4 regions of the Micromonospora sp. CMU55-4 genome follow, and region 4 is predicted to be linked to each of the others. Evidence: riboswitches for the same ligand, from Rfam matches in the RefSeq annotation. Region 4 holds a riboswitch; each other region holds the start of a gene.
The links. A riboswitch is a leader RNA that binds a small molecule or an ion and turns the genes downstream of it on or off. The one in region 4 is predicted to bind cyclic di-AMP.
Positions count from the first base shown of each region.

Region 1: linked by a shared signal. The riboswitch ahead of HA073_RS12335 (C39 family peptidase) and the one ahead of HA073_RS31150 (NlpC/P60 family protein) in region 4 are both predicted to bind cyclic di-AMP.
Region 2: linked by a shared signal. The riboswitch ahead of HA073_RS14995 (hypothetical protein) and the one ahead of HA073_RS31150 (NlpC/P60 family protein) in region 4 are both predicted to bind cyclic di-AMP.
Region 3: linked by a shared signal. The riboswitch ahead of HA073_RS04555 (hypothetical protein) and the one ahead of HA073_RS31150 (NlpC/P60 family protein) in region 4 are both predicted to bind cyclic di-AMP.

Region 1 covers NZ_JAAOLH010000005.1:318,106-321,326, forward strand. Annotated here, with positions in the region: gene HA073_RS12325 (CDP-glycerol glycerophosphotransferase family protein) at 1-191, shown strand, start outside; gene HA073_RS12330 (alpha/beta fold hydrolase) at 200-946, opposite strand; gene HA073_RS12335 (C39 family peptidase) at 1,192-2,025, opposite strand; cyclic di-AMP (ydaO/yuaA leader) riboswitch at 2,231-2,371, opposite strand; gene HA073_RS12340 (hypothetical protein) at 2,672-3,221, opposite strand, start outside.
Region 2 covers NZ_JAAOLH010000007.1:207,473-210,693, forward strand. Annotated here, with positions in the region: gene HA073_RS14985 (AAA family ATPase) at 1-696, shown strand, start outside; gene HA073_RS14990 (cation diffusion facilitator family transporter) at 749-1,663, shown strand; cyclic di-AMP (ydaO/yuaA leader) riboswitch at 1,807-1,938, shown strand; gene HA073_RS14995 (hypothetical protein) at 1,943-3,019, shown strand; gene HA073_RS15000 (SRPBCC family protein) at 3,016-3,221, opposite strand, start outside.
Region 3 covers NZ_JAAOLH010000002.1:282,244-285,464, forward strand. Annotated here, with positions in the region: gene HA073_RS04555 (hypothetical protein) at 1-870, opposite strand, end outside; cyclic di-AMP (ydaO/yuaA leader) riboswitch at 874-1,005, opposite strand; gene HA073_RS04560 (YibE/F family protein) at 1,160-2,443, opposite strand; gene HA073_RS04565 (SHOCT domain-containing protein) at 2,608-2,817, opposite strand; gene HA073_RS04570 (metal-sensitive transcriptional regulator) at 2,943-3,221, opposite strand, start outside.
Region 4 covers NZ_JAAOLH010000008.1:298,826-302,046, reverse strand. Annotated here, with positions in the region: gene HA073_RS16960 (pyridoxamine 5'-phosphate oxidase family protein) at 1-231, opposite strand, end outside; gene dcd (dCTP deaminase) at 310-888, shown strand; gene HA073_RS31150 (NlpC/P60 family protein) at 953-1,984, opposite strand; cyclic di-AMP (ydaO/yuaA leader) riboswitch at 1,998-2,135, opposite strand; gene HA073_RS16945 (N-acetylmuramoyl-L-alanine amidase) at 2,374-3,221, shown strand, end outside.

The sequences.
Region 1 (3,221 bases), on a different contig from region 4:
ACATGTCCAACGTGGACCAGGTGATCACCGACCTGCTCGACGCCGACCCGAAGGCCGCGCAGCGCTGGGCGGCGCGCACCCGCTACCTGGGCGACTTCCCCGCCGACGCCTACGCCGAGGCGTTCCTCGCCGCCGCCCGCCGCGAGCTGGAGGCCGACTGGGCGGTCCCGGCGCAGCGCGCCGTCGTGTAGGCCCCGCTCTACAGGTACGCGTCGAGCAGGGCGAGCACGGCGGCCGGGTCCTCGACGTGCGCGTTGTGGCCCAGGCCGGGCAGGGTGGCCACCGGCACGCCCAGCTCCTTGAGCTGCGCGTCGCTCACCATCGGGTCCTGCTCGCCGCGGGCCAGCAGCACCGGCACGCCGGTCGCGGCCAGCAGGGCGGGCAGCCGAGGCTCGCCGACCGCGAACGCGGCCGGGTCCATCGCCAGCCGCCAGCGGCCGTCGACCCGCCGCAGCCCCGCCTCCACCACCGGGTGGTCCGGGGCGAACAGCCCGGCCAGCCCCGAGACGCGCAGGTAGCGGCGGGCCGCCTCGTCCCGGGTGGCGAACCAGGTGACCGGCCGGGCGGCCAGTTCGCTCGCCTTCGCCAGCTCGGCCGGGGACCAGACCGCCTTGATGCCGAGCCCCACCACCGCGTCCACCGGAAGAGCCCGCTGCCGGGCCGCGAGCGCCAGCGCCACCACCCCGCCGAGCGAGTGCCCGAGCAGCACCAGCCGGTCGTGCGGGCCCAGCCGGAGCGGACCGAGCCCGTCCGCGACGCGCTGGGCCAGGGCGTCGAACGAGTAGCCGTCGAGCGGCGGCGACCAGCCGTGGCCGGCCAGGTCGGGGGCGAGCCAGCGCCCGGGCCAGCGGCGCTCCAGCAGCGGCGCCCAGGGCAGCCACACCTCGCCGGTGGCGCCCATGCCGTGCAGGAGAATCAGGTGCCGGTTCCCCGTCGCATCGCCCATTGGCGCAGTCTGCCACCGCCCGCCCCGGACACGCGAGACCGAACCCGCCCCGCCCAAACCGCCCGCCCTCGCCCTCGCCGCCGATCTTGGAGTTGTGGTGCCTCCCATAGCGGGGTGAGCCGGGCATACCAGGCGCCACAAGTCCAAGATCGGCGCGCCGAGAGGGCGGCGGGCGAGGGGCGGGCGGGGACGGGGAAGGCCGGCGCCCCGGGACGGGGTGCCGGCCTTCGCAGGGTGCGGGGCGGTCAGGCGGAGTAGCCGCGGCTGGCGATCCAGTGCGCCAGGTCGATCGTGGTGAGCCAGTACGACGGCAGCGACGGGTCGGCCGAGTCGGCGATCCGGACGGTCCGGCCGTCGTCCTTGTAGCCGATCACCGCGACGTAGTGGCCGCCGGGGAACGAGTGCCAGCCGCCGTTGGTGTCGGTGGCGGTGCCGGCGACGTTCGCGACGACCCCCCGGCCGTTGCTGATCGCCTCGACCACGTCGGCCTGGAGCCGGTCCATCTGGGCCGGGCTGGCCGAGCCGGGAATCATCCGGGTCCGGTACGGGTTGCCCTTGACCTGCTGGTTGAGCACGCGCGTGGTGTCCTCGGCCGAGTTGGTGCCCATCTCGGTGGTGCCGAGCGGGCCGGCGAGTGCGTCCTGGCTGCGCTCGATGCCGGTGGCGCTGAGCGCGTTGCGCACGGCGGCCGGGCCGCAGTAGTAGTAGTTGATCTGCGCCTGGTAGTCGTAGTCCAGCGTCTTGCTCGACGGCGGCTTCGGCGCGGCCTTGGTGACGTCCGGGTCCGCCGCGGCCTTCTTCGCCGACGGGGAGGCGCTGGGCGACTTGCTGGGCTCGGCGCTCGGCGACGCCGGCGGGACGACGATGCGCGCCTCGCCGCGGCTGGCGGGCTCGCCGAGCCGTGCGCCGAGTTCGGCGACCGAGGCGGTGTTCTCCTGCCGGACCGGGGCGTCCTCACCCGCGGCGAGGGCGGTGCCGGCGCCGGCGGCCAGCACGAGCGCCGCGGCCGATCCGGCGATGATCTGGTACGGGCGTTCGGTGGCGATCCGCCGCAGCTGACGCTTCAGGTGGTGCTTCACGAAATCCTCCACGGGGGGCGTGATCGGCACACGCCGGCCCGGCACGTGGAGGGGTTCACACGTGCTGGCAGGCCGGATGGGCCGGGGAACGGGTACGCCCGCGATGCCGGGCGCCCAGGGGCGGTTTGCCGGTCGCGTCAGGCGAGCGCGGGTACCGCGGAGCCGTGGAGGCGGGGGGACGATCGAGGGGTGGGCACGAGGATGGGACTCCTTCCGTGGCCGCCGACCGGGTTAGCTGACGGATTCGGGCGGGAAGTACGCCCTACCGCGGCAGTGGCCGCGGATTCACCCCGATGGTGCTCATGGTTCCCCGGTTCGTGATGACACGATTAGGCGGGTCGGCGCGGCGTCGCCTTCTGCGATCGGTTACCGCACCGGACGCGCCGACACTACCGGCGGGTACTGCCCCTGCCAAGCGCTCCCACCTGCGTAAACATGATCCCCGGTAACGGATTTCGGAACAGCCGGTTACTCACTTCACTCAATGGGACAAGCGGTGGTGACGGCGCCCGGGAGGCGAAAAGGGGACAGACGGCGAGCGCCTGACCGGCAATGGCGCGGCTCATTGGCCTGTTCTGCGCTCCACGCCCGTTTCGGCGCCGGGGGTGAGCCGGCTCACCACATTCCGGGTAACAATTCGGTCGCCTCAGCCGACCCGGGCCGGACGCCAGCGGGCGTTGCGGACGGACGCGCCGACCGGCAGGGGGATCGTCGCCACGCCGCGGGACACCGGGGCGGGCCGCACCGCCAGGGTGGCCGCGTACGCCTCGGCGGCGAGCGTACGGGCGGCCTCGGCGGCCAGTTCGGCGTCCCGCCACGCCTGCCGCTCCCGCTCGGCGGCGCTCTCCCAGCCGGCCCGGCGCCGGTCCCGTACGGCCCGGGCCAGCACGATCTCCTGCTCGGCCGGGTGCCGGCGCGGGTCCCACCCGTTGCGGCGCGCCAGCACGTCGGCGAGTTGCCGGGCGGACAGGTCGCCGCGCCAGTGCGCCGTCATGGCGGCGTGGTGCAGCCAGCGCTCCCGGGCCGCGTACTCCGCCGGGGTGCGCGGGGTGCGCGGGGCGGCCAGCGGGGCGGCCCCGGCCAGCCGGCGGGCGGCGCTGTCCGCCTCGTCGTACGCGGTCCAGGCGCGTTCCGCCTCGTCCTGCGCGGCCAGCCACCGTTCCCGGCGGCGACGGGCCGTCTGGGCGGCCCCGGCG
Region 2 (3,221 bases), on a different contig from region 4:
GAGCGTCCGGCCGACTACCGCGACTACGCGCACGTGGTGGTGGACGAGTCGCAGGACGTCTCGCCGATGCAGTGGCGGATGATCGGCCGGCGCGGGCGGCTGGCGTCCTGGACCGTTGTCGGTGACCCGGCGCAGACGGCCTGGACCGGCGACCCGCAGGAGCTGGACCGGGCCCGGGACCAGGCGCTGGGCCGGCGCAAGCGGCACCGCTACGAGCTGACCACCAACTACCGCAACTCGGCGGAGATCTTCGCGGTGGCGGCGGCGGAGATCCGCCGGCTCTACCCGGATCTGCCGCTGCCCGACGCGGTCCGGTCCACCGGCGTTCCGCCGGTCGAGCGCACGGTGCCCGCCGCCGAGCTGCCGGCGGCCACCGTCGAGGCGGCCGAGGCGCTGCTCGGCCAGGTGGAGGGCACCGTCGGCGTGATCACGCCGGTGCCGCGCCGGGACGAGGTGGCCGGCTGGCTGGGCGCGCTCGGCGCGGGCCGGCTCCAGGTGGTGACCAGCCTCCAGGCCAAGGGCATGGAGTACGACGGCGTGGTGCTGGTGGCGCCGAGCGAGATCCGGGCCGATCCGGGCTCGGGCGTGCGCACGCTCTACGTGGCGCTGTCCCGGGCGACCCAGCGCCTCACCACGCTCGACCCGGTGGGGTGCGGGGCCACGCCCGCGCCACCCACAGTTCACTTGCATACATAGCGATGTGAGCATACATTGGGCCCGGCCGGTACGCGGCAGGGAGGGTGTTGGCGTGGGCGCAGGTCATGACCACAGCAGCGCGGTGGCCAACGCGGCACACCGCCACGCAGGCCGGCTCTGGGCCGCGTTCGCGCTGCTCGCCGTCCTGATGGTGGTCGAGGCGGTGGCCGCCTTCACCACCGGCTCGCTCGCCCTGCTCTCCGACGCCGGGCACATGTTCACCGACGTGCTCGGCATCGGCATGGCCCTCGCGGCGATCACCGCCACCCGGCGCGCCGGCACCGACCCGCAGCGCACGTTCGGCCTCTACCGGCTGGAGGTGCTCGCCGCCCTCGCCAACGCCGTGCTGCTCGGCGCCGTCGCGGTCTACGTCCTGATCGAGGCGGTACGCCGCTTCGGCGAGCCGCCGGAGGTGCTGGCCGGCCCGATGCTCGTGGTGGCGGTGCTCGGCCTGCTCGCCAACATCGTCGCCTTCGCGCTGCTGCGCGCCGGGGCGAAGGAGAGCATCAACCTGCGCGGCGCGTACCTGGAGGTGCTCGGCGACCTGCTCGGCTCGCTCGGCGTGATCGCCGCGGCGCTGGTCATCGCGGTGACCGACTGGTGGTGGGCGGACCCACTGGTCGCCGTCGGGATCGGCCTGTTCATCCTGCCGCGCACCTGGCGGCTCGGCCGGGCCGCGGTGCGCATCCTGGTGCAGGCGGCGCCGGAGCACCTCCAGGTGACCGCCGTGCACGACCGGCTGGCCGCGGTCCCCGGCGTGGCCGAGGTGCACGACCTGCACGTCTGGACGCTCACCTCGGGCATGGAGGTGGCCTCGGCGCACCTGACCACCGACCCGGGCGTGGACCCGGCCGGGGTGCTGGCCGCCGCGCGGACGGCGCTGCACGAGGACTTCTCCATCGATCACGCCACGTTGCAGGTCGAACCCGGAGCGTCAGCCGGAGTGTGCGGAAAGACCGAGTGGTGATTAGGGCAGACTTAAATCACCGTGACTGCTGTACACTTATGTCGGTTTTGCCCCACCATGCGGCACTGCGCAACGGAGCCACGCCCGGGCCGCGCCGGTAGGCTCGGTCGCGGCCGCAGCCACCGGCGTCACCGGCGCAGGTGGGGTGGCCGTCGCCTAATCGCCCGAAGGGGCGAGCCGGGGAACCACGTACGTGGGGTGCATCCGCGTCAGCGGTAGGGATCTTCCGTCCCGAACCCGTCAGCTAACCCGGTCGGCGGTTGACGGAAGGACATGTGAATGCCCCCAGTGGCACCTGTACGACGGACGGCCGCCCGGTTGGCGGCCCTGCTCGTCGCGACGCTGACTGTCGGCGTCGCGACCGTTCCGGCCTCCCCCGCCTCGGCGGCGCCCCGGACCGGCCTGCTCGCCGCCGCGCCCGGCGACGACGAGGGCGGCACGCCGGAGCTGCGCGCCCAACTCGACGCGGCCAGCAAGGGCTGGCTGGAGGCGAAGGCCGCGCTGAACCGGTCGGTGAACCGCCAGAAGCAGCTCAACGACCAGCTCGCGAAGGTCGGCGCCGAGCTGGCCGTACGTGACGCCAAGGTCGGTGAGATCGCCGGGGTGGCGTACCGCGCCGGGCGGCTCGGCACCGCCGCCGCGCTGCTCGACAGCAGCAGCCCGGCGGGCTTCATGGACCGGGCCGCCACGCTGGAACAGGTCGCCGCGCACGAGGACCGCACGGTGCGCGAGCTGATCACCACCCGGGACGAGGCCACCCGCACCCGGGCCGCGCTCGACACCGAGATCCGCGAGCAGCGCAAGCAGGTCGAGGTGATGGGCAAGCGCAAGGAGCAGGCCGAGCGCGCGCTCGAAGTGGCGAACGAACGTTCCGCCCGCAACAACAGCAGCGGCGGCGGCAGCGTCCAGGGCACCTCAAGCAAGAACGCGAAGCCCGCGCCACGCAACTCGGACGGCTCGTGGCCGTCGGAGTCGTGCAGCGTCATCGACCCGACCCCGGCCAACGGCTGCATCACCCCGCGGACGCTGCACGCGCTGCAGCAGGCCAAGGCGGCCGGTTTCACCAGGTACGTCTCGTGCCACCGGCCCAGCGGCTCGGGCGAGCACCCGAAGGGGCGGGCCTGCGACTTCGCCGCCCAGAAGAACGGCTTCGGCGGCGTGGCCAGCGGCGGTGACCGGACGTACGGCAACAACCTGGCCGCGTACTTCGTGCGCAACGCCGACCCGCTCGCCGTGCTCTACGTGATCTGGTTCAAGCAGATCTGGCTGCCCAGCAGCGGGTGGAAGTCGTACAGCGGCGGCAACGGAGACCCGTCCAGCGACCACACCAACCACGTGCACCTGTCGGTGTACTAGCGCGCTCCCGGGGGGCCGGCCGGATCGGGCCGGCCCTCCAGCGTCGCGCCGAGACGGGCCGCCAGGCTCAGGTGAGCCGCCCGGGCCTGGCGGAACGCGTACCCGAACAGCGGCGCCGGCGCGGTGAGCGTGATCTCCACGTCGATGCGCACGGTGCCGTCGGGCTCGTCGCGCAGCCGGGTGTGGTTGCGCACCGTCGTCG
Region 3 (3,221 bases), on a different contig from region 4:
GTACTTGCGGGTGTCGTTGTTGTGCCAGGGTGAGAAGCCGCTGTTCTGCAGCGACCAGTCGCACGCCTTGCCCTTGGGGTGCTCCCACGGCCCGCCCGGCCGGTAACAGCCCACGAAGCGCGTGTAGCCGGCGCGCCGGACCTCCTTGTAGGCGTGCAGCGTCCGCGGCGTGATGCAGCCCGAGGTGGTCGGGTCGTTCTCGCTGCACGACTCGGCCTTCCAGCCGCCGTCGGCGGTGCGGCCGGGGCCGATCTTGGCGACCGGTGAGGTGGCGTCGACCAGGCCGCCGGTGAAGCCGAGGCCGCCGACGAGCTTGAGGGCGCGTTCGGCCTGCACCTTCTCGCGCTCCATCGCGTTCTTCTGCTTCTCCTGCTCGCGCACCTCGGCGTCGAGCGCGATCTTGGCCGTCTCGGCGCGGTTCTTGACCGCGTTGATGGCGGCCAGGCGCTGCGCGTTGAGGAGGTTCAGCTCGTCCAGGGCGTTGACGCGGCGGACGAACGAGTCGGGCGAGTTGCTCTCCAGCAGCATCGCCATCGCGCCCATCCGGCCGGTCCGGTAGGACTGGGCGGCGAGCTGGTTGACCTGCGGGCTGAGCGCCTCGAGTTCGGCCTGTGCCGCCTGTACCTCGGCGGCCAGCCGCCGCTGGCGGTCCTGCGACTTGGCCAGCTTCGCCTTCGCCTGGAGGAAGTTCCGGTTGGCGCTGTCGATCGCCTCGGTGATGAGCGGTGGTTCGCCGTCCTCCTCGTGCCCGGACGGCTTCGGGGCCGCCGCGGCGGGGGCCGCCGTCGCCGAGTTCGGCCCGGCCAGCACTGCCAGCGAGGCCAGCACGGCCACCAGGGGTGTCAGCCAGCGGCGCAGGGGTGGCGTCACAGTGTTCCCTTCCGTCGGCCGCCGACCGGGTTAGCTGACGGGTTCGGGACGGAAGTGGCCCCTACCGCTCGCGCGGATTCACCCCATGTACCTGGTTCCCCGGCTCGCCCGCAGGCGATTGGGCGGCGGCACCGCTGGCGCCGGTGCGCGCCTTCGGCGGTGACCGGCAGCGAGGTTACCCGACAGCACTCCTGCGGATCTACGTCCGGAAGCCGACCAATAGCGAGATTTCGCCGTGGCGCACCGTGACCAGCGTCGCGTTTGAAATCGATGGTCACCGTGCGGAGTGTCACCATGTCGCCTCCGTACTCTTTCCGCCGCCGAGCGCCTCCAGCGCGTCGTCGCGTCCGGCCGGCGGACGGGGCGGCGGGGGTACGGGCGACGCCGGCTCCGGACCGGGCGCGCGCCGTCCGGCGGTGGTCACGATCGCGGCCAGTGCGGTCGTCAGCGGTACGGCGGCGATCAGGCCGAGCGTGGCCACCGCGCTGCGGACGATCTCCTGGGCGAGGAACTCGCTGGTGAGGATCTGGCTCACCGGGCGGGAGTCGGCGACCAGCAGGAGCAGCAGCGGCAGCGACGCGCCCGCGTACGCCAGCACGATGGTGTTGACGGTGGACGCGATGTGGGCCCGGCCGACGCGGGTCGCCGCCCGGTAGAGCTGCCGCCGGGACAGCCCCGGGTTGGCGTGCGCGAGTTCGGTGACGGTGGCCGCCTGGGTGACGGTGACGTCGTCCAGCACGCCCAGCGAGCCGATGATGATGCCCGCCAGCAGCAGTCCGTGCAGGTCCACGTCGCCCTGGAACATGGACAGGGTGGTGGCGTCCTCGCTGCCGAAGCCGGTCAGGTGGGTGGCGGACGTGGCGAGCAGGCCGAGCACGCCGGTGATCACGAGGCTGCCGAGCGTGCCGAGCACCGCCACCGACGTCTGCGCGGTGATCCCGTGCGTCAGGTAGAGCACCACGAACATGATCAACGCGGCGCCCACGATCGCCACCAGCAGCGGCGGCTGGCCGCCACCGATGCCGGGCAGCACGAAGCCGAGCAGGATGGCGAAGCTGGCCGCCAGGCCGCCGAGCGCGGCGAGCCCGCGCCAGCGGCCGAACGCCACGATCGCGGCGGCGAAGAGCACCAGCAGCCAGATCAGCGGTGTGCCGCGCTGGTGCTCGGCGATGTTGTAGGACTTCATCGAAGGGTCGGCCGGGTCGATCAGCTCGACCAGGACGATCTTGTCGCCGACCTCGACCCGGGGCGCGCCCGGTCCGGCCGGGAGCGGCGTCTCGACCTGCCGTCCCGCGTCCGGGCCCTGCTCGGCGGCGACGGTCGCGGTGCCGCAGGGGCCGCCCGCGCCCTCCGGGGCCTCCGGCGTCGGCGGGCAGGGTTCGGTGACCACCCGGGTCACGGTGCCGTGGTAGCGGGGGACGTCCGCGCCGCCGACCGGCTCCCGGTCCTGCCGGGGCCAGAGCACCAGCGCGGCGATCACGGTGAGCGCGAACAGCGGCACCACCACGGCGACGAGCAGCCGCCGTACGCCCGGTGGCGTGGGCGGTGCGGGGCGGGTGTGGTCGGCACCCAAGGCGTCTCTCCCAACGGTCGCGGCGACGCCTGGTCCGCCGGACCGGTCTGGTCACCGGGCCGGCGCGGACGTGTCGACCACGTCCGGGTCGTCGCCCCGACATGGTAGGCAGCCCGGCTGGGTGCTCCCGGACACCGTGACCGGTGACGCGCGCCCCGCGCGGGTCAGGCCAGTCCGGCCCGGCGTCGCCGGTACTCGTCCTCGTCGATCTCGCCGCGGGCGTACCGCTCGTCGAGGATGCGCCGGGCCGCCGTCGGCCCGGACCGCTGCGGGCCGGTCCACCGCACGGCCAGCCAGAGGAGCCCTGCCAGCACCGCCAGCACCGCCAGGGACCAGATCCACATCCAGCCCATCATCGGGCTCTGCCACATCATCGGGCCGCCCTCCGTCCGTCACTGCGGGTCCGCCGGGGCCGGCCTGCCCGCCACTTCGACGGTACGGCCGCACGGGCGCGTCGGCGCGGGTCGATGTGCCCTGCTCGGAGGGGCGGAGGTCCCGTTCAGCCGCGCTTCATCAGGCGGCCGACGGCGGCCATCATCTCGGTCGCCATCTCGTCGGCCCGGCCCTCGGCGGCGCCCTCGTGCATGCAGTGCCGCGCGTGCCCGTCGAGCAGGCCGAGGCCGACCTTGTCCAGCGCCGCCTGGATGGCCGAGATCTGGGTCAGCACGTCGATGCAGTAACGGTCGTCCTCGACCATCTTCTCGATGCCACGGACCTGACCCTCGATCCGGCGGAGCCGGGCGAGGAGCTGGTCCTTGCTGGCGGTGTAGCCCCGGGT
Region 4 (3,221 bases):
GTGCAGCGCGTAGCGGCCGTCGCGTTCGAGGTCACGGCGCTTCGGCGAGTCGATGACGAAGCACCAGAGGCCGTCGTCGGTGAACACCGGGGAGACCGGGTGCACGCGGGGGCCGCCGTCGGCGCGGACCGTGGCGAGGTAGCCGAAGCCCGGCCCGTACTGCTGCATCAGGAGGCGGATCTCGCCGGCGAGGCGGGGCTCGTCGGCGGCGAATTCGGACCAGGAAGCCATGCGGACATCCTATCGAACACGTGTACGAAGAAGTAGTGCGACACGCAGGTCACCCATACCGGTCGCTATGGTGTTCCGATGCTGCTCTCCGACCGCGACCTGATCTCCGAGATCAAGGCCGGCACGCTCGCGCTGGAGCCCTTCGAGCCCACGCTGGTGCAGCCGTCGAGCATCGACGTACGCCTGGACCGGCTGTTCCGGGTCTTCAACAACCACCTCTACACACACATCGACCCGTCGGTCCAGCAGGACGACCTCACCTCGATGGTGGAGGTGCCCGAGGGCCAGCCGTTCGTGCTGCACCCGGGCGAGTTCGTGCTCGCCTCCACGCTTGAGGTGATCTCGCTGGGCGATCAGCTCGCGGGCCGGCTCGAGGGCAAGTCGAGCCTGGGGCGGCTGGGTCTGCTGACCCACTCGACAGCCGGCTTCATCGACCCCGGCTTCTCCGGTCACGTCACGCTGGAGCTGTCGAACGTGGCGAACCTGCCGATCACGCTCTGGCCCGGCATGAAGATCGGCCAGCTCTGCATCTTCCGGCTCTCCTCGCCGGCCGAGCACCCGTACGGCTCGGCCGTCTACGGCTCGCGTTACCAGGGGCAGCGCGGCCCGACGCCGAGCCGGTCCTGGCAGAGCTGGCGCACCTGGCCGACGCGCTGACGCCGCCCGCAGTTGTTAAGAAGGGCCCCCTCCTCTACCGGAGGCGTTAAGAGGGGGCCCTTCCTTACACGCGGCCGTAGCTGTTGATGTCGCCGTCGTCGACCCGCTTCATCGTGATGGGCTTGCCGGACTGGGAGGCGTGCACCACCCAGCCGTCGCCCACGTACATCGCCACGTGGTGCAGGTCGCTGTAGTAGAAGACGAGGTCGCCGGCGCGCAGCTCGGCCCGGCTGATGCGCTTCGTCACGCCGTGCTGCTGGCGTGCGCTGTGCGGCAGCGAGACGCCGCCCTTGGCCCAGGCCGCCATGGTGAGGCCCGAGCAGTCGAAGTGGTCCGGGCCGGCGGCGCCCCAGACGTAGATCTTGCCGATCTGGGCGCAGGCGAACTTCACCGCCGCACCGGCCGGGCCGCCGGGAAAGCCGGCCGGGCAGGGCGCCGGGCGCAGCGGGCCGCCGCCGCCCTTGCCGTACACCTTGAGCCGCAGCTTCTCCAGCTTGGCGATCTCGGCGTCGATCTGCTTCTTCTTCGCCGCGAGCTGGGCCTCGGTGCGCGCCAGGCCGGCGATCATCTCGTCCAGCGGCTTCTTCTTCGCCGCCAGCTCGTCGCGCAGCGCGGCGACCGAGCGCACCTGCTCGTGCTGGCGGTGCGCGAAGCGGTCGAGCAGCTCCAGGCCGTCGACCAGGTCACCGGGTGAGCGGCTGCCGAGCAGCGCGTTGACCGTGGAGAGGTTGTCGGCCTTGTAGGCGTCGGCGGCGAGGCCGCCCACCTGACCGAGCGCGGCGTCCACCCGCGCCTGGAGGGGTGCGATCTGGCGGCCGAGCGCGTCGGCCTGCCTGCGCCGCGCGGCGAGCTGCTCGCGTACGTCGTTGACCTGCTCGATGACCGGTTCGAGCTTGTTCCAGTCGCGGTCGATCTGGGCCTCGATCTCGGCGACCGAGGGTTCGGCGTGTGCCGCAGTGGCGCCGCCGGTCAGTACGACGGCGGTGCCGACCAGTGCGGCGAGGGCGGTGGTGAAGCGGGACCAGCGGGAACGCGGCGCGGCGCTGGACCGGTCGACCGACCGGTTCGACGACGGCCGCGGGGCATGGAGTGCCACCGGGCGTCCGTACTCCTTCTTCCGTACCGCCTACCGGGTTAGCTGACGGATTCGGGCGGGAAGGGAGCCGCCCTACCGCAGCAGTGCTGCGGATTCACCCCAGGTACCTGGTTCCCCGGCTCGCCCGGAGGCGACTCGGCGGTGTCGGACCGTCACCGACCGGGTTGGACGGTGAGACGTGCGGCCGACGATTCACCAGAGTAGGGACCACCGTTATCGATCCGCAACTTCCAGCGCCGTGACACTCCGTACGCGATCCAGCGCCACACCGCGCACGGAGGTGAAATTTTCTTTCACGACTGATTACTTACTGGAAAGGTATTGACCGTCGCGGGTGTGCGGAGTGAGGGTGGAAACGCAGTGACCCCCATCCCTGTCCAGGAGGTTCGATGCATCTCTCCGCCCCGCCGTCGGGCAGACGGATACTGCTCGCCGCCGCCGTGGCCACGGCCACCGCGCTGGCGACCACCGGCCCGGTTACCGCCGCGCCGGACACGTCCGCGCCCGCGAGCGACCGGCAACAACAATACGCCGCCGCCGCGGCCGAGTACGGCGTGCCCCAGAACGTGCTGCTCGGTGTCTCCTATCTGGAGTCCCGCTGGGACACCCACCCGGGTCAGCCCAGCACCAGCGGCGGCTACGGCCCGATGCACCTGACCGACGCCGCGCACATCCTCGCCACGCCGGGCAGCGCCCACGTCGACGAGGACGAGGACCCGCGCGGCGACGACTCCCGGCCGCTGAAGCTCGACCCGGCCACCGCCGCCGCGCCGACGCGGGAGACGCCGCTGCCGAGCGCCTCGCTCCAGACGCTCGACGCGGCCGCCGCGCTCACCGGGCTGGACGCGGGGACGCTGCGCACCGACCCGGCCGCGAACATCCGCGGCGGCGCGGCGCTGCTGTCGTCGTACCAGAAGGCTCTGGGCGGGCCGGTCGGCGCCGGCACCGACCCGGCGGCCTGGTACGCCGCGGTGGCCCGCTACTCCGGCGCGGACACCGCCGACGCGGCGGCGGCCTTCGCCGACGAGGTCTACGACCAGCTCGGCCAGGGCGCCACCCGGACCACCGACGACGGCCAGCGGGTCACGCTCGCCGCCACCGCCGCGAAGCCGGACCGCTCCCGGCTGGCCCGCCTCGGCCTGCGCACCGCGCAGCGGCCGGACGGGCTGGAGTGCCCGGTCCGGCTGGCCTGCGAGTGGATTCCCGCGCCCTACGAGCAGCTCAGCGACGACCCGGG